4 regions of the Mesorhizobium sp. M7A.F.Ca.US.005.03.1.1 genome follow, and region 2 is predicted to be linked to each of the others. Evidence: riboswitches for the same ligand, from Rfam matches in the RefSeq annotation. Region 2 holds a riboswitch; each other region holds the start of a gene.

What was found. A riboswitch is a leader RNA that binds a small molecule or an ion and turns the genes downstream of it on or off. The one in region 2 is predicted to bind cobalamin.
Region 1: it holds a riboswitch for cobalamin, as region 2 does, so the genes downstream of both, EN990_RS29595 (DUF1636 family protein) here and EN990_RS17180 (ABC transporter ATP-binding protein) in region 2, are expected to answer to the same signal.
Region 3: it holds a riboswitch for cobalamin, as region 2 does, so the genes downstream of both, EN990_RS08245 (aromatic ring-hydroxylating dioxygenase subunit alpha) here and EN990_RS17180 (ABC transporter ATP-binding protein) in region 2, are expected to answer to the same signal.
Region 4: it holds a riboswitch for cobalamin, as region 2 does, so the genes downstream of both, bluB (5,6-dimethylbenzimidazole synthase) here and EN990_RS17180 (ABC transporter ATP-binding protein) in region 2, are expected to answer to the same signal.

The regions. Positions count from the first base shown of each region.
Region 1 covers NZ_RZRO01000106.1:279-4,747, forward strand. Annotated here, with positions in the region: partial or broken gene EN990_RS29585 (cobaltochelatase subunit CobN) at 1-1,060, opposite strand, end outside; gene cobW (cobalamin biosynthesis protein CobW) at 1,079-2,116, opposite strand; gene EN990_RS29595 (DUF1636 family protein) at 2,119-2,547, opposite strand; cobalamin riboswitch at 2,586-2,790, opposite strand; gene EN990_RS29600 (winged helix-turn-helix domain-containing protein) at 2,821-4,020, opposite strand; gene EN990_RS29605 (NADH-quinone oxidoreductase subunit A) at 4,352-4,469, shown strand, end outside.
Region 2 covers NZ_RZRO01000038.1:5,829-10,297, reverse strand. Annotated here, with positions in the region: gene EN990_RS17190 (iron ABC transporter permease) at 1-274, opposite strand, end outside; gene EN990_RS17185 (ABC transporter substrate-binding protein) at 304-1,251, opposite strand; gene EN990_RS17180 (ABC transporter ATP-binding protein) at 1,301-2,089, opposite strand; cobalamin riboswitch at 2,254-2,461, opposite strand; gene EN990_RS17175 (AraC family transcriptional regulator) at 2,717-3,550, shown strand; gene EN990_RS17170 (alanine racemase) at 3,556-4,469, opposite strand, start outside.
Region 3 covers NZ_RZRO01000012.1:42,701-47,169, forward strand. Annotated here, with positions in the region: gene ugpC (sn-glycerol-3-phosphate ABC transporter ATP-binding protein UgpC) at 1-715, shown strand, start outside; gene EN990_RS08230 (DUF680 domain-containing protein) at 795-1,040, opposite strand; gene EN990_RS08235 (DUF680 domain-containing protein) at 1,110-1,310, opposite strand; gene EN990_RS08240 (DUF680 domain-containing protein) at 1,390-1,587, opposite strand; cobalamin riboswitch at 2,099-2,301, shown strand; gene EN990_RS08245 (aromatic ring-hydroxylating dioxygenase subunit alpha) at 2,416-3,663, shown strand; gene EN990_RS08250 (hybrid-cluster NAD(P)-dependent oxidoreductase) at 3,689-4,469, shown strand, end outside.
Region 4 covers NZ_RZRO01000056.1:3,112-7,580, forward strand. Annotated here, with positions in the region: gene EN990_RS21720 (TetR/AcrR family transcriptional regulator) at 67-675, shown strand; gene EN990_RS21725 (hypothetical protein) at 965-1,948, shown strand; partial or broken gene bluB (5,6-dimethylbenzimidazole synthase) at 2,071-2,796, opposite strand; cobalamin riboswitch at 2,799-2,979, opposite strand; gene EN990_RS21735 (histone deacetylase family protein) at 3,101-4,027, shown strand; gene EN990_RS21740 (exodeoxyribonuclease VII small subunit) at 4,031-4,282, shown strand; gene EN990_RS21745 (DUF2277 domain-containing protein) at 4,393-4,469, shown strand, end outside.

The DNA.
Region 1 (4,469 bases), on a different contig from region 2:
GCCGGTTGGCGAAGGCGCGGTGGCCAAGCGCGGGATCGGTCTCGGTCTCGCCCTTGAAGGAAATGGCGCCGGCGAGGACGCGGCCGTCGAGTTCGGGCAGCACGACATGCATGGCGAGGTCGGCGGGTGCCAGGCCACGCTGGTTGTTTTGCCAGATGTCGCGGCGGGTGGTGGCGACGATGACCTGGAAGACAGGCACGCCGGCGCGGTCGAACAGCGTTTCGATGCCGGGTTCGGCGCCTGAGGCGAAAGCGGTCGCGGTGATGATGGCGGCGGGCTTCAGCGCCGTCAGTGCTGTTTGCACGAATGCCAGGGATGCCGGGTCCTTGAGGCTGGAGACGAAGATCGGGACTGGGTCGATGCCGCGCTGCCGCAGCGCTTCAACAAGCGCATCGATGGGCGCGACATCGGCGGCCAGCAGCATCGAGCGATAGAACAGGATGGGGATGATAGGAGCGTTGACGTTGTAAGCGCCAGCATTCGATAAGTCCGGCTTCTCCACAACTCCACATCCAGGCACGTAAAAACCAGCTTTCGGCACCACCACCGGGCCGATAACTTCCGCATCCGACCCCGCCAGCCGCGCCAATTTCCGCACCAGTGCGCTCATATTCGCCGGGCCGCCCTCGCGGAAATAGTCGAGCAGGCCGTCCAACTCCTCGCGCGGCAGCGTCGAGGCTTCGATCAGGCGCAGATCCTCGTCGCGGCATTCGCCGGGCAGCAGCGCCAGTTTTATGCCGCGTTCGCGGGCGGTCGAGGCAAGCTGGTCGCAGCCGTAGCGCCACCAGTCGTAGCCGCCGAGGATGCGCACGAGGATGATCTTGGCATGGCGGGCGACGCTGTCGACCCAGAGGTCGACGGACATGGGATGGCGCAGGTCGCGCAGTGCGGCCAGCCGCATCGAGGGCAGGCGGTCGGCATCGGTCCTCCACGCCGCCGCCAGTCCGGCGAGGTCGCTGTCGGTGAAGGACAGCGCCACGATATCCGCCGGCGTCTGCCGCAGATCGACCGGCTCGGCGAGGTCGTCGAGCGAGGCGGATGTCGTGGTTAGGATGTGCATCGCAATCCGTGTCCGAAATCAGCCGGCGAGTATACGCTCGATCGCCGGGCGGTTCAGCCCTTTCAGGCCGATGACGACGAGGCGCGAGCGGCGGTCGTCCTGCGCGGTCCAGGCGCGGTCATAGTAATGATTGACGCGCGGCCCGACGGCCTGCAGCAACAGCCGCATCGGCTTGCCGCCGACCTCGACGAAGCCTTTTACACGCAGCACGTTCTCTTCTTCTGCGACCGTGGCGACGCGTTTTGCCAGTTCATCGGGATTGGCGACCGAGGCTATGTCGACAATGAAGGTGTCGAAGTCGTCATGCTCGTGGTCGAAGGCGCCGTCATGATGGGATTTGCGGTTCTCGATGTCGTCCTCGACGGCGAGACCGAGCCCGAGCAGCACGGAGGGATCGACCTTGCCATGCGAGGTCGGCACGATCTTCACTGCGCGGGCGGAGTGTTCGCCAATGATGGCATTGGCGCGGGCGGTGCCGGCGGCGTCCATCAGGTCGCTCTTCGACAGGATGATCAGGTCGGCGCAGGCGATCTGGTCCTCGAACAGTTCTTCCACCGGATCGTCGTGGTCGAGCGTCTCGTCCCCGGCGCGCTGCGCCTGGAGGGCCTCCATGTCGTTGGCGACGCGGCCTTCGGCCAATGCCGGTCCGTCGACCACGGCGATGACGCCATCGACGGTCACCCGGCTTTTCACGCTCGGCCACTGAAAGGCCTGGACCAGCGGCTTGGGCAGTGCCAGGCCCGAGGTTTCGATCAGGATATGGTCGACCTTCGGCGTCAGCGACAGGATTTGGTCGAGCGCCGGGACGAAATCATCGGCGACAGTGCAGCAGATACAGCCATTGGCCAGTTCTACGATGTTTTCCTCGGGGCAGGTGTCGATACCGCATCCCTTGAGGATCTCGCCATCGATGCCGATGTCGCCGAATTCGTTGACGATGATGGCGATGCGCTTGCCGCCGGCGTTTTCCAGGAGATGGCGGACCAGCGTCGTCTTGCCGGCGCCGAGGAAGCCGGTGACGACGGTGCAGGGAACGCGGGATACGGAAGTGGTCATGGTCAATCCTTCAGCATGTCGATGGGTGGAATGCGGGCCACGAGGCCGCGCTTGAGGCTATCGGGGCGGCCACGCCACGGGATCAGGCCATCTTTCGAGGTGGCGAAGAGCTTTGCGCCTGTCACGAGGTCGGCGCCGCTGGTCGCGGTCAGGTCGCCGAAGACATAGCTCCAGCAGCCGTCGCGCAGGATCGCGGCGCTGAGGCGCCGCTTGCAATTGCCAAGGCATTCGACGCTGCGGATGCGGATATCGTCGCCAGCGGCGGCGCGGCGCGTGTCGTCCGTCAGCAACTCGCCGGCGCGGGGATGAGCGTCGGAGCCGGTCTCATTGCGGCAGGAGCCGCAGACGATGATGGTGACGCCGGCCAAGGCATCATCATGGCCGGACGAAATATCCGCTGTGCCAGCCGAAAAACTGCTGTCGTGGTCCAAAGATCGGGCTCCTTGCCCGGAAACCCGCCGGGCGATCGGATTCTACAGTCGCAGACGGCAGGTCTCCTGGCTCGCGAGTCATCGCCTTGGGTAGCCGCCTTCCCGGGAATTCCCAGTGGTTTTCGGCCTTGGCTCTTCGCTTACAGTTGCGGGGACAGCCGCGGATTTGGGATTTTGCCCCGCACCGCATTCCCTCTTAGCCCTTGCCGTTGCGGGCAAGGGACCATCTGGAACCGGATTTAGGCTTTTGCGGGCGGCGGTGTCAACGCGAGCTTACGACACCGCTATGTCGGCCAGCGCCGGCCCCAAATCCCCGGCAGGCGTCACTTCGATGCGTTCGAGCCCGAGCCAACCCTGCATCTGCTTCAATTCCTCGAACAGCTCCGCAGCGGTTTCAGGCGGCGCACCGGGCTCCGCATAGGCTGCATGGACGCGCAGTATGCTGGCCGGGCGATCGGCCTTGAGGTCGACGCGTGCCACGATCCTGTCGCCGAGCAGGAACGGCAGGACATAATAGCCGTATTGCCGCTTGTCGGCCGGCGTGTAGATCTCAATGCGGTAGTGGAAGTCGAACAGCCGCTCTGTGCGCGAGCGTTCGAAGACGACAGGATCGAACGGCGCCAGCAGGGCGCGGGCCTCGATCTTGCGCGGCAGACGCGCGTCTTTATGAAGATAGGCGGGCTTGTCCCAGCCTTCGACGCGCACCGGCAGCAACTCGCCCGTTTCAACCAGTTCCTCCAGCCGGCCTTTCATATCGGCCGGCGACAGGCGGAAATAATCGCGCAAATCGCCTGAAGTCGCCACGCCGTGGGCGCGGGCGGAAATGCGCAGCAATTCGCGGTGCGCGTCCTCAGGCGTCGGCACCGGCAGGTCGAGGATCGCCTGCGGCAGCACGCGCTCGGGCAGGTCATAGAAGCGCTCGAAACCGCGGCGGTGCGCCGTGGTGATGCGGCCGGCCCAGAACAGCCATTCGAAGGCGTGTTTGGCATGGCTCCAGCCCCACCAGCCGCCCGAACCTTTCTGGCCCTCCAGCGCGGAAGCGGCGATCGGGCCGCGCTCGGCGACCTCGCGGTAGATCTCTTCGATGTAGGCGGCGTGCTCGCGGCCCCATTTGGCGAGACCCAGATACATTTCCTCGCCCCGCTCGGCGCGCTGCATGCGCCAGCGCATCAGCGGGTATGTCTCGACCGGCAGGAAGGAGGCCTCGTGCGCCCAATATTCGAAAACCATGCGCTTGCGCGTCACGGCCGCGTTGTCGAGCAGCGAGAACGGGTAGGGGCCAAGGCGCGAATAGAGCGGCATATAATGAGCGCGCACCACCGCGCTGACGGAATCGATCTGCAACAGGCCGGTGCGGGAGAGCGTGCGGGCAAAATGCCGTCGGTCGGGCGTGCCGGTCGGGCGAGGATCGAGGAACCCTTGGGCGGCAAGGGCGATGCGCCGGGCCATCGGGAGCGAGATCTTTTCCTTCATGCAGGTATCACTTTGACGTGTTTTGACCGAGGGTCGAATGGCTGATTCCAACCCATGCTAGCAGGGTTTTGGCGGCATCCATGTCAGGAGAGAAAAGTGGAGTAAAAAGCGAAGGAAATCAAACAGGAGCGGATCGGACCAGTTTGCCGCGATATGCCGTCCAGGTCGATGTTTTGAACAAGGTTTGACTTGCTTCGCTGGAAGTGCTGCGCTAACCCTCGCCGCGTTGCAGCATAGGCCCTTAAAACGGTTCAGCGGTTAAACTGTCACGCTTCCGCATTAGGGTCCGGTGCTGTAATCAACGTGGATTGGCGCCAACGGAAAGCCGAGCATGAACGCACTCTTGAGCTCATACCTGCCCATCGTCCTGTTCATAGGCGTGGCGCTGGTTGTCGGCCTGGCGCTGCTGGCCGCGCCCTTCCTGGTGGCCTACCGCAATCCCGATCCCG
Region 2 (4,469 bases):
GGCCGAACAGGAACGGATCGGCGAGATCGTTGCGGGTCACTGTCTGCAGCAGCGCGCCGACGACGCCGAGGCCCGCGCCGACGCAGATGGCCAGGATCGTGCGCGGCAGCCGCAGATCGACGACGATCTTGCCGACCGGCCCGGACACGTCGTGCCCGCCTAAGCCGATTGCGCGGCCAAGCGCTGCTACAACGTCGGCCAGCGGGATCAGCGTCGAGCCATAGGCGATCGACAGCAGAGCGAGAGCGGCGATCGCCGCCGCTCCCGCCAGCATGGCCAACGCAAATGCCGGATGGCGCAAGCTCAAAATGCTTCCGGGTGCATGGCCTTGGCGATCTTGTCGATCGCTTCGATGTTGGCGGGTCCAGGCGTCAGCTCGGCGTAGCGGAGGGCAACGAAGCGCTCGTTCTTGACCGCGTCGGTCTCCTTCATGGCCGGATGCGCCTTCAGGAAGTCGAGCAGCTTCCTGTAGCCGCCACCGTCCTGGTAATCGAGCAGGATGAGGAATTGCGGATTGCGCGACGCCACCGTTTCCCAATCCGTGTTGCCCCAGCTGGTGTCCATGTCAGCCATGATGTTGTCGCCGCCGGCGGCAGTGATCATGGCGCTGGGGATGGCGAACTTGCCTGCGGTGAACGGCTTGTCCTCGCCGGAATCGTAGAGGAACACCCGCGTGCCCTTGGCGCTGCCGACCTTGGCGGTGATGTCGGCGAGCTGCGCCTTCCAGCCAGAGACAAGCTTTTCCGCCTCTGTCTCCTTGCCGAAGATCTTGCCCAGCTTTTCGACGTCGCCGTAGAGCAGGTCCATCGAGGCGGCGGGGCGCCTCTTGTCGAGATGGACGCAGCTTTCCGCCAGAACCAGCGTCTTGATGCCGTGCGGGGCAAGCGTGTCGGGCGTCACCTCGCCACCCGGCTTCATGCCGTAGTACCAGCCGGCGAAGAAGAAATCCGGCTCCACGGCCACGAGGTTTTCGAGCGTCGGATATTTCGGCGCCAGCTCCGGGATCGAACCCTGCTCTGCCTTGAATTCGGGACCGACCTTGTACCATCCGGTGATGCCGGTCAGGCCGACGATTGACGGCTGCAATTTCAGCGCGAAAGCCATCTCGGCCATGTTCAGATCATGGATGACAGCGCGCTTCGGCGGCGCGTCGAAGGTCAGCGGCTTGCCGCAGCTGTCGACGGTTACCGGGAAGGCGAAGGCGGTCGAGGTCAGCAGCGAGACGGCAAGCGAAAAAGCGAGGCGTTTCACGGGTATGCTCCTTGTGGGTGGGATCGGGTCGACTATGGAACGGCTTCAATCACGACGGCGGCGCGGCACGGTTCGGAACCTCGAACACCGTCAACTCTCGATCCTCGGTCGGATGGCGCAGGCGCAGCACATCGATGCCGAAAATCTCGCGGATCAGCTGTTGGGCCAGCGCTTCGCGCGGTGCGGCGAGCGCTTGCAGGCGGGCATGATTCATCACCGCAACCCTGGTGGCGAAGGGTGCTACCAGCGCCAGATCGTGCAGCACCGCGATCACCGTCATCTCGAAGCCTGCCACGAGGTCGAGCAGTTCGCCGCGGGCGCGCGGGTCCAGATGGTTGGTCGGTTCGTCGAGGAACAGGATTTTGGGCTGCTGGGCGATGGCGCGCGCCAGTTGGGCGCGCTGGCGCTCGCCGCCCGACAGCGAGCCGACGGTGCGGCCAAGCAGCGGCAGCAGGCCGGTCCGGCGCAGCGCCTCGACGGCGATATCGCGTTCCTCGCGCCTGCGCCGCAGCCCGGCGTGCGGGACCCGGCCAAGCTCGACATAATCGATCACCGCCAGCCGCGGATCGGGCTGGTCGGTCTGGCCGACAACGGCGATATGCAACGCCCGCTCGGCGGCCGAAATCCTGTCCAGCCCGCGTCCGCCAAGCTTCACCTCGCCGGAACTTGGCCGCAGCATGCCCGACAGCATGCGCAGCAGCGTCGTCTTGCCGGCGCCGTTGGGACCGATGATGGCAAGGCGATCGCCAGCGGCCACCGAGAAGCTGACCGCCTGGACCAGATTCCGCCCATTCGCCATGGCACAGAGGTCATGGGCTTCGAGAAGCACTGCGCTCATCGGCTGCTGCCCGCCGGATTGCGGGGACGGCAAAGCGTGCGCATGGTGATGCGATGATCGATGGAGCCGTCCAACTTTCCGTCACTTTCCAAAACTGGCGACGGAAGGAAGCTGGCGAACCGGCCGACAAGACCGGGACTCGCGTTTCCTCCCGGCACACCCCGTCCGGTCAACTCAGTGATGGCAGGTCTCCTGGCTCGCGGGTCGTTGCGCCATCCTGCCTTCCCAGCCTTGCCGGCCAGTGGCATTCACGGATTTTGCTCGCCGCTTACAGTTGCGGGGGCAGCCACGGCCTCGACCTGAACAGGCCTCACCGTGTTCCCTTTTCACCCCTCGCCTTTCGGCTCGGGGACCATCACCACTTCAGCGTAGATTTCCACCAAACGCTTCGCAATGGATTTCTCGGACGAAGTGGTGGGCCAGCTAAGGGAAACAGGCATTGCACGCTCACTTTATGTAATAACATAATATTTTATGTAATAACATAACATTCTTAGGAGATGACGCGGCCCGCTGTCAAGCGAAAGCCCATGGGATCGGCGCAGATTGCACGGGATGCGCAATTTCGATCAAACTGGCCGCGCCAGGAAACGCCAAGATGATCCGGCCAATGCGAAAAGGAGCCCCATGAACCCGACCGAGAAAGCGCTGTGGTTCGTCGAGAGCCATCTGCCGGAGGCGATCTCGCTTGACGATGTCGCGCAAAGCAGCGGCGTGTCGCGTTTTCATGTGACGCGCGCCTTCGGCGCCGCAACCGGCCGCTCGGTGATGGGTTACATGCGCTCACGCCGGCTGACCGAGGCGGCGCGCAAGCTGGCCGGCGGAGCGCCCGACATCCTCGCCGTCGCGCTCGACGCCGGCTACAACTCGCATGAGGCGTTCACCCGTGCCTTCCGCGATCAGTTCGGCACCACGCCGGAACTGGTACGCGCGCAAGGCTCGACCAACAACCTCGACCTCGTGGAGCCGATCCTGATGGACCAGTCCTTCCTCACCAATCTCGAACCACCGCGCTTCGAGACCAGCCGGCCGTTCCTGATCGCCGGCCTCGGCGAACGCTACAGCTGTGAAACCAGCGCCGGGATTCCGATGCAGTGGCAGCGTTTTGCACCCTATATCGGCAACATCCCAGGCGAGATCTCAGGCGTTTTCTACGGCGTCTGCCTTAACGGCGACGACGCGGGCAATTTCGACTATGTCGTCGGCGTCGAAGTGTCCGGCTTTGCGGATCTGCCGAAGGACTTCTATCGGGTGCGGGTGCCGGCGCAGAAATATGCGGTGTTCTCGCACCGCGAGCACATCTCATCCATCCGCCGGACGATCAACACGATCTGGAACAGTTGGCTGCCCGACTCCGGTCACGAAATCGCGGATGCACCGGAATTCGAGCGCTATGGACCGGAGTTCGATGCCCACAGCGGCAATGGCGGGCTGGAGATCTGGGTACCGGTGAAGGCGTAGCTCGATCACGCCATCGGCAGCGCCGGCCAGCGATCGATGACCTTTCCGCCGGAAAACACGTCGATCGACCCGAATTGCTGCAGCACGGCCTCGCTCTGCGTCGGCCTTAGAAACGCGTAGTCGCCTGGCCTTGCGGTCGCATCGGCGGGCAAGCCCATGAATTGCTGGTTGGAGGACAGGCCGAGCAGGCCGTTCGTCTTCATGCCTTGGGGGAAGACCGGCTCGGCCATCCACTTGCCGCCATAGAGATAGCAGCCCTTGCGCGGAAACCGGCCGAGCGCCTGCAGCAGGCGGGTAACGGCCGGCGGGCCAGGCAGCATCGGCTCGACCACTTTCAGGATCGGCGTAGCGATGAAAGCCGCCGGCTGGAAGCCGTCGAGGCCTGGCGTATCGAAGTCGCTGGGCAGCACGAAGGCCGAGCCCATCGACACTTCATTGGCCGCGCCGCCACGATGAAGCAGCGCGGTCTTGCTGCCGCCGATGTTGAGGATGCGGCGCTGGTCGGCACCGAGACAGGCGACGAACGCCGCAGCCTGCGCCGACGCCTCCGCCAATGCCTTTGCCGGTCCGCCGAAAAGGCCGGGAATGAGCGGCGCATGCGCCTCGTAGGCCATGACGCCTTCGCAATGCAGCCGGACCGGCAACGCGCTCAGCGCCTTCGACAAGGCCGCGGGATCAGCAAAGCCGCCGCGATGCAGCCCGACATCGATCTCGAAAGCGATGCGCAGGCCGATGCCGAGTTCGTCAGCGAGAGCACCGTATTCCGCCAGTCTCTCCTCGCTGTCGATCAGCCAGCAGACACGCGACCAGTCGGCATCACCCTTCACCAGCGCAGCCCTTGCCGCACCGATCGGCATCGGCTTGCCGTAGAGCAGATCGGCATCCGGAAACGCCTTCAGCACCGCCTCGCTGATCGGCG
Region 3 (4,469 bases), on a different contig from region 2:
GATGTCGGGTGGCCAGCGCCAGCGCGTCGCCATCGGCCGCGCCATCGTGCGCAATCCGAAGGTGTTCCTGTTCGACGAGCCGCTTTCGAACCTCGACGCCGCGCTGCGCGTCGCCACCCGCATCGAGATCGCCAAGCTCAAGGAATCGATGCCCAACACGACCATGATCTACGTTACCCACGACCAGGTCGAGGCGATGACGCTGGCCGACCGCATCGTGGTGCTCAAGGACGGCCATATCGAGCAGGTCGGCACGCCGATGGACCTCTACAAGAAGCCCGGCAATCTGTTCGTTGCCCAGTTCATCGGCTCGCCGGCCATGAACATCCTGCCGGCGACCATCGAAAAGACCGGAAACCCGACCGTCGTCAGCCATGTCGGCGGACGCAAGGCGACCGTGCCGATTGCGACGCCGGCTTCGGCAAAGGGCGCTGCGGTGAGCTTTGGCGTGCGGCCGGAGGACCTGATCATCGCCAGCGGCGCGGACTATCTGTTCGAGGGGACGGTCGACTATGTCGAGCAACTCGGCGAGGTGCAGCTTGTCTATGTCGACATCGGCCGCGCCGATCTGCCGCTGGTGACCAAGCTGCCCGGCAATGTCGAGGTCAAGCGCGGCTCGACATTGCGGCTGAGCGCCAATGGCGAGGACCTGCATATCTTCGACGCGGATGGACGTTCTTTCGCGTTGCATGAAGTGGAAGCAAAGGCGGCTTAACCGCAATTGCCGTGTCAGGCACAAAAAAGAGCGGCGGGCCGGGCCCGCCGCTCTTTGACTTGGAGATCGACTTCGGTTGTTAGTTGTTGCCGAAGAGGTTGCGGTCGGCACCTTGCGGAGCAGACTTCTGGGTGGTGTCACCCGACGAGTTCAGCAGCTTGTAGACCGGCGAACCGGTGTTGCGTACCGAAGAGGTGCGCGTGCTGTCGACCGAAGTCGTGGCGGCAGGCTGATTGGCACCATTGGAGCCAAAGTTGTCGCTGCCGGCGAAGGCATTGCCGGTGATGGCCAGAACGGCGGCGGCAGCAATAAGGATCTTGTTCATTTTAGTCTCCTGAATTCTGGATTTCGCCAGGACGGCAGACACAGCTGCCGTCGGTTGCGAAATTGGTTGTTAGCGACCGAAGAGGTTACGGTCGCTGCCCTGAGCGGGCGTCTGGGCAGCCGGTTCCGAGGTCTTGGTGGAAGCCGTGTACGACTGGTCCACAGCGGCGGCAGGCTGGTTCGGGCCGTTCGAACCGTAGTTGTCGCTGCCCGCGAAAGCGCTGCCGGTGATGGCCAGAACGGCGGCGGCAGCAATGAGGATCTTGTTCATCTTGAATACTCCTGAATGTCTGAATTTCGCCAGGGCGGCGGGCGAGCCCGCCGTCGACCGGAAAACTGGGAATCGGCTGTTAGTTGTTGCCGAAGAGGTTGCGGTCAGCACCCTGGGCAGGCGCCTGAGCAGCCGGTTCCGACTTCTTGGTCGAAGCGGTGTACGAGCTGTCGACAGCAGTGGCTGCCGCGGCGTTCGAACCGTAGTGGTCGCTACCAGCGAAGGCGCTGCCGGAAATGGCCAGAAGGGCTGCGGCAGTGAGAATGATCTTTTTCATTTTTGGTACTCCAGTATCGTCTTTTTTCCGTCCGTCTAGCGGCGTGTCTTGGAAATGAAATCGCGTCGTTCGGACAGCCCCGATGTGGGAGGGCAAGGTCGTCTTTTCCAATCACGAAGTTGTTCCGTGTGGACCATGAATCCCCACCTTGAAATTGTGCCAATGGAATCTAAGGATGCATTTTTCTTCTTCATATCAGTGTGTTAGGTGTAGCCACCTGATGGATCACTGACTGTTTCAGAGGCCCAGCGTTCACACCGTCCTGCACGCACCGTCAACAGAAACGAACCGTTCGGTTCGATTTTAGGGCGAGCTAATAGTCACTTTTCGAAACCATTAACCTTTTTTGACCCCCCGCGAAGGGTCGGATTCGGGAAGATCGCAGCCGGCAAATGGCCGCCCGGGAGGTGGGATCTCGGCCCGCGACGAGCTGCAGTAGCGTTTCGCATGCCGTGTCGCGCCGCATGGATACGATGTCGTTTTCATGCCGACGGCGCGCCCGCGATCGTGGTTAGATCATACCATCTCAGGTGCCGCTTCGTGACGACGAGGCGGAGAATTGGGAAGCCGGTCAGAATCCGGCGCTGCCCCCGCAACGGTGGTGGAGTTCAAGTCGCAACGGGAGACCACTGGGCAACCGCCTGGGAAGGTGTCGCGATGGTCCGCAAGGACAACTCCAGAGCCCGGAAACCAGCCCGAGATTTTTAGACTCGACTGATCGCGGTGGGCGGTCAAGAGGTGGATAGCGCATGTCCGGCACACAGCCGGCCTGTGTTTCAATCCTTCCTCCATCACCACCAGTTCAGTCCTTAGAAACGAGGACAGGACATGGATATCCGCAACGACATGCTGAGGCTCCTGAAGGGGCGCCGGCAAGGCTTTTCGCTGGAGCAGCCCTTCTACACCGATCCGGACTACTTCAAGCTCGACATGGAGCTGATCTGGTATCGCGACTGGCTGTTCATCGGCCATGATTGCGAACTGCCGAAGCCGGGCAGCTACATCACCGTGCAGGTCGGCGATTATCCGGTCGTCCTTGTCCGCGACCAGCACGGCAAGATCAACGCCTTCCACAATTCCTGCCGCCATCGCGGCAGCCGCGTGTGCAACACGGAGAAGGGTACCGCGGCAAAGCTCGTCTGCCCGTATCATCAGTGGACCTACGAGCTGGACGGCCGCCTGCTGTTTGCCCGCCAGATGGCCGACGGTTTCGACAAGAGTGATTTCGGCCTGAAGCCGGTCGCCTGCGAGAGCGTCGGCGGCTACATCTTCATCTGCCTGGCCAAGGAACCGGCAGATTTCGCGCCGATGCGGGCGATGATCGAACCCTATCTTTTGCCGCACCGGCTGCGTGAAGCAAAGATCGCCTTCGAGAGCACGATCGTCGAGAAGGGCAACTGGAAGCTGGTCTGGGAAAACAACCGCGAGTGCTACCACTGCGCCGCCAATCATCCCGAGTTGTGCAAGACCTTCCCCGAGGCTCCAACCATAACCGGCGTCCATGGCGCCGACAGCGACCCTGAAATGGTCGCACACTGGGCCAGATGCGAGGCATCAGGCTTGCCGAGCAAATTCCGCATCGATCCGGCAGGGCAGTACCGCGCCACCCGCGCGCCCTTGCTGCGCGATGCCGTCAGCTACACCATGACGGGAAAACGGGCGGTCCAGAAGAACCTGTCCGACAGCGTTTCAACCGACCGCATCGGCTCCTTGCTGCTCTATCACTATCCGACGACCTGGAACCATATCCTCGGCGACCACGCCGTTACCTTCCGCGTGCTGCCGATCAGTGCCACGGAAACCGCGGTGACAACGAAATGGCTCGTCCACAAGGATGCGGTCGAAGGCGTCGACTACGACCTCGCTGAGCTCACCCATGTCTGGACCGAGACCAACGACCAGGACCGCCGCATCGTCGAGGAAAACGCCTTCGGCATCCTGTCGCCTGCCTATGAACCAGGCCCCTATTCGGAGCTGCATGAGGGCGGCGTGATCCAGTTCGTCGAGTGGTACGCGTCGTTCATCGGGCCGCGCCTTGCCGAAGGCGGCCGGCCGGCCCTGCGCAGCGTCGCCTAGCCCAGGGGATAAGAGGATGAATGCGATGACGGACCTTGGCCTCTATCGCCATCTCGACCAGATGACGCCCTGGAACGACAGGCTGCAGGTGCTGGAAGTGATCGGCGTCAGCGACGAAGCGCCTGACGTGAAGACCTTCACCTTCCGCTCCGACAACCAGACCTGGTTCCGCTACAAACCGGGGCAGTTCGTGACTCTGGAACTGCCGACATCGGACGGGCCGCTGATGCGCACCTACACGCTGTCGTCCTCGCCGTCGCGGCCGTTCTCGATCGCGGTGACGGTCAAGGCGCAGGCGGGCAGCACCGGTACGCGCTGGATGTTCGACCATCTGACGCCCGGTTCGCACGTCAAGGCCTATGGGCCGACCGGCGACTTCTCGCTGCATAGCCACCCGGCCGCCAAATATCTGTTCATTTCGGCCGGTTCCGGCGTGACGCCGATGATGTCGATGCTGCGCTGGCTGAACGACTGCGCGCCATGGACCGATGTCGGCTTCGTCAACTGCGCGCGCCGCCCGGAAGAGATCATTTTCCGCAAGGAGCTCGAACTGCTCGGCAGCCGCATGCCTGGGCTGTCGCTCGGCTTCATGATCGAGGAGCGGTCGAGCCGCGAGGGCTGGTTCGGCCATATGGGCCGCATCGACGCGATCCGGCTGCCATTGCTGGCGCCCGATTTCCGCGAGCGCGAGATTTTCTGCTGCGGCCCCGATCCTTTCATGCGCGCCGTGCGTGGCATGCTGGACGCAGCCGGCTTCGACATGACGAAATACCATCAGGAAAGCTTTGCCGCGCCTGCCGTGGAGG
Region 4 (4,469 bases), on a different contig from region 2:
TTAAATAGAGCATACGCCGCGTATGTCAATTGGCATACGTTACGTATGTGAATAGGGCCAGAAGCCATGCACAGACCCCGCAAGGAGATGATCGCCGAGACGCGCGCAAAGCTGATCGCGGCGGCCCGCCATGCCTTCGGCACAACAGGCTATGCGGAAGCCTCGATGGATGATTTCACCGCTTCGGCCGGGCTGACGCGCGGCGCGCTCTATCATCATTTCGGCGACAAGAAGGGGCTGCTGCAGGCGGTCATAGCCCAGATCGACGGCGAGATGGCGGCGCGCATCAATGAGGTCGCGTCGAGAGCGCCGACCCGCTGGCAGCATTTCGTCGACGAGTGCTCGACCTATATCGAGATGGCGCTGGAGCCGGAAATCCAGCGCATCATGTTCCGGGATGGCCCGGCCGTGCTGGGGGATCCAGCGCAATGGCCGAATGCCAGTGCGTGCATCGTGTCAATGACCGACCATCTGACCGCGCTGCAGGAGGAGGGGGTCGTTGTCTCGAGCCTCGACCCCGAGACGGCCTCGCGACTGATCAACGGAGCGAGCAGCCAGGCAGCGCAACGGATCGCCAATTCGGACGACCCCGAAGCGACGTCCAAGAAGGTGGTGACGGCGTTCAAGCAACTGCTCGAAGGCCTGCTCAAGAAGCCGGATCCGCAGTCGAATTGAAGTTCCCACCGGAGCTTTTCGTGCCGGCAGCTGTTCCCGATAGGAATTTTTTCTCGACACCTGCCCTCAGCTAAGGTACATATTCGTCCATGGTGCTGATTTGCGCCGGTGACCCGCCGCACAGGCGGGTTTTTCGTTTGATGCTCCGTCAGACAATGCGCCGGCGAAAGGCTGCGAAAGAAAACCGTTGCCCAGAATTCGTCGCCCTGTGGTGCCAGGGCCGGCAATTGACAATCGTCGGGTTGAGTTCATCCTCTTCCACCATCTCTGAGGCGGAGATTCGGGGCACATGTGGGATTTCGAGATCGGCCGGTCGGTGTCCATCATGATGCGGACCTGGCCGTTCATCGTCTTTCGTATGATCGTCTATTTCGGCATCACGCTGGCCTACATCATGGCGACCGGCACCGGTGCCTCGGTCGGCTATGGTGTCGGCCATATCTCCACCGATCCCGACGGGCCCATGTCCTTTGCCCTGTGGGGCGGCGTGGTCGGGTTTGGCATCGTCTCGATCGCGGTCTACTGGATCCGTGAATACATCCTCTATATCGTCAAGGCCGGCCACATCGCCGTCATGGTTCATCTGATCGACGGCCGCGACATTCCCGGCGGTCAGGACCAGATCGCCTACGCCAGGGATGTCGTCACCCAGCGTTTTGCCGAGGCCAATATCCTTTTCGTCGTCGACCAACTCGTCAAGGGTGCCATCCGCGCCATCACCGGCCTGCTCGGCGGTATCGCCGCCTTCCTGCCGATACCGGGCCTGAGCGGCCTGGTCTCCTTCATCAACACGGTGATCCGCCTGTCGCTGACCTATGTCGACGAGATCATCCTCGGCTACAACATCCGCATCAATTCAGCCTCACCCTTCGAGACGGCGCGCCAAGGCGTCGTGCTCTATGCCCAGAACGGCAAGGTCATGGTCAAGAACGCCGTCTGGCTGGCGGTCATCATGTGGGGCGTGTCGTTCGTCATCTTTCTGATGATGCTGGCGCCTGCCGGCGCCATTCTGTTCCTGATGCCCGGCCAGCTCGCCGGCTGGGCCTTCGTGCTCGCCATCGTCTTCGCCTGGGCGTTCAAGGCGGCCTTCATCGAGCCTTTCGCCATCGCTTGCCTGATGCAGGTCTATTTCAAGACCATCGCGGGCCAGGTGCCGGATCCGGCCTGGGACGCCCGGTTGGCCGAGGCGTCGTCGAAGTTCAGGGAGCTCAAGGACAAGGCGCTCGCCTCCTTCGGCGGTTCGCGCTGGGGTACGGCCGGCGCCACACCCTGATCGGCCGGGCAGGTGGTGTCTGGTGAGGCAGAAACGGTGTTGAGGCGCGCCACGGTGGACTTGAGCTGTGCCTCGCCTTGCCCGGAAAACGTCTCGCTCATGATCAGTTCCGGCAGCGGCAGCCGCCGTCCCCAACCATGCGTTTCAAGGTCCGGTTTGGAAGCGAACTCGGAAACACGGCCGACGCAGAGATAGGCGATTGGCGTTACGTGATCCGGAATGGCCAACAGCCGCTTCAGCGCCTCAGCCTCGATGATGCTCACCCAGCCGACGCCAACGCCCTCGGCACGCGCGGCCAGCCAGAAATTCTGCACCGCGCAGACGGTGCTGTAGAGATCCATCTCCGGATTGTGCCAGCGTCCCAGCGGCGAACCCTTCGAGCGCTGCCGGTCGCAAGTGATGCAGATGTTGAGCGCGCTTTCGCAGATGCCTTCCAGCTTGAGCTTGCGGTACAGCGCCTGTTTTTCCGCCTCGATCGCCGGCAGTTCCTGCTCGCGCGCGGCCAGGAACAGGTCGCGCACCTCCGCTCGTCGTCCGGCATCGCGAATGACAATGAAATTCCATGGCTGCATGAAGCCGACCGATGGCGCGTGATGGGCGGCAAGCAGCAGCCGCGCCAGCACGTCGTCATCGATCGCGTTGGGCAGGAAATGGCTGCGCACGTCGCGCCGCGTGAACATGGCGCGATAGACCGCATCGCGCGCATTCTGGTCGAATCCATCGTCAATGGCAGCGGTCATATGTTCCGGCATCGCTTGTCCCCTTGCGATTGCAGATTCAAAACGGTCAGAGCGTACGCTGTGCGTCCAAATGGACGCACGTCGCTCTGATGCCACCCGCCCGACCATGCGGATGACGATGCCTGCCAGGCCGGTCTTCTGGCTTGGGATCAACCCGCGTCCGGTGCCTTCCCGTCATCGACAGTGGCATTTACCGGCGCGGTCCCCCTCACAGCGTTGGGCACGCCACGGAATTCAACCGTGTTCCCGATTCTCCCGCTTGCGGCGGGCACCAGGCAGTACCAAGGACTTTACGCCGAAGCGCCGGCGGGGCCAATGCCTGCGGCGACACGAATGGACGCAGGCGCGATTTTCCCCAGTCATCGGCCGCCCGTGCATGGCCTTTGTCGATCGGGGTCACTAGATTAGGACGATGACCACCCGTCTCTACACGCATCCGATCTTCCTCGAGCATCTCACGCCGCCCGGACATCCCGAGCGGCCCGACCGCCTGCGCGCCATCGAGCGCGTGCTCGATGAGGAAGCCTTTGCCGCGCTCGATCGTATCCAGGCGCCGGAAGGCGACGAGGCCACCATCCTCTACGCGCATCCCGCCGATTTCGTCGCCCGCGTGCGCGCCGCCATCCCCGACGAGGGGATTGCCCGCATCGATGCCGACACCACTGCCAGTCCGAAGAGCTGGCAAGCGGCGATCACCGCGATCGGCGCCGCCAACGCCGCCGTCGATGATGTCTTTTCGGGCCGCGCCGACAACGTCTTCGTCGCCGCCCGGCCGCCCGGCCATCATGCCGAAAAGACCACGGCCATGGGCTTCTGCCTGTTCAACACGGCGGCGATCGCGGCGCGTTATGCGCAGAAGAAACACGGTGTCGAGCGCGTTGCCATCGTCGACTGGGACGTGCATCACGGCAATGGCACGCAGGATATTTTCTGGGACGATCCCTCGGTGCTCTATTGCTCGACACACCAGATGCCGCTTTATCCCGGCACCGGAGCGAAGACCGAAACGGGCGCCGGCAATATCGTCAACGCACCGCTGGCGCCGCAGACCGGCAGCGAAGTGTTTCGCGATGCCTTCCTGTCGCGCGTCCTGCCCGCGCTCGACAATTTCGCGCCCGACCTGATCATCATTTCGGCCGGGTTCGACGCGCACCACCGCGATCCGCTGGCCGAGATCAATCTGACCGAGGATGATTTCGACTGGGCGACCGGCCAGTTGATGCAGCGCGCGGCACGCCACAGCGGCAACCGGCTCGTAAGCCTGCTCGAGGGCGGCTACGATCTGCAGGGATTGGCATTTTCGGTCGCCGCCCATGTCGGGCGACTGATGAAAGGATGAATGATGGCTGGTGAGACCAACGAAGACGTCAAGGCGATGAGCTTCGAGCAGGCACTCGATGCGCTGGAGAAGATCGTCGATGATCTGGAGCGTGGCGACGTGCCGCTCGACCAGTCGATCAGGATCTATGAACGTGGCGAGGCGCTGAAGGCGCATTGCGACCGGCTGCTGAAGGCCGCCGAGGACAAGGTCGAGAAGATCAGGCTGTCGCGCGACGGCAAGCCGGTTGGAACGGAGCCGCTCGACGCGGATTGAGGCCGGTCCGAACGATGGCCTCGCCTCACCGGTTTTTGGACATGATCATGATCGAGGCTATAACTCGTTCCGATTGAAACAGCTCAAGGACAAGAGGAGATACGGAAGCGATGTGCAGAAACATCAAGACCCTGTTCAATTTTGATCCGCCGGCAACCAATGACGAGGTGCGCGACGCGGCCCTTCA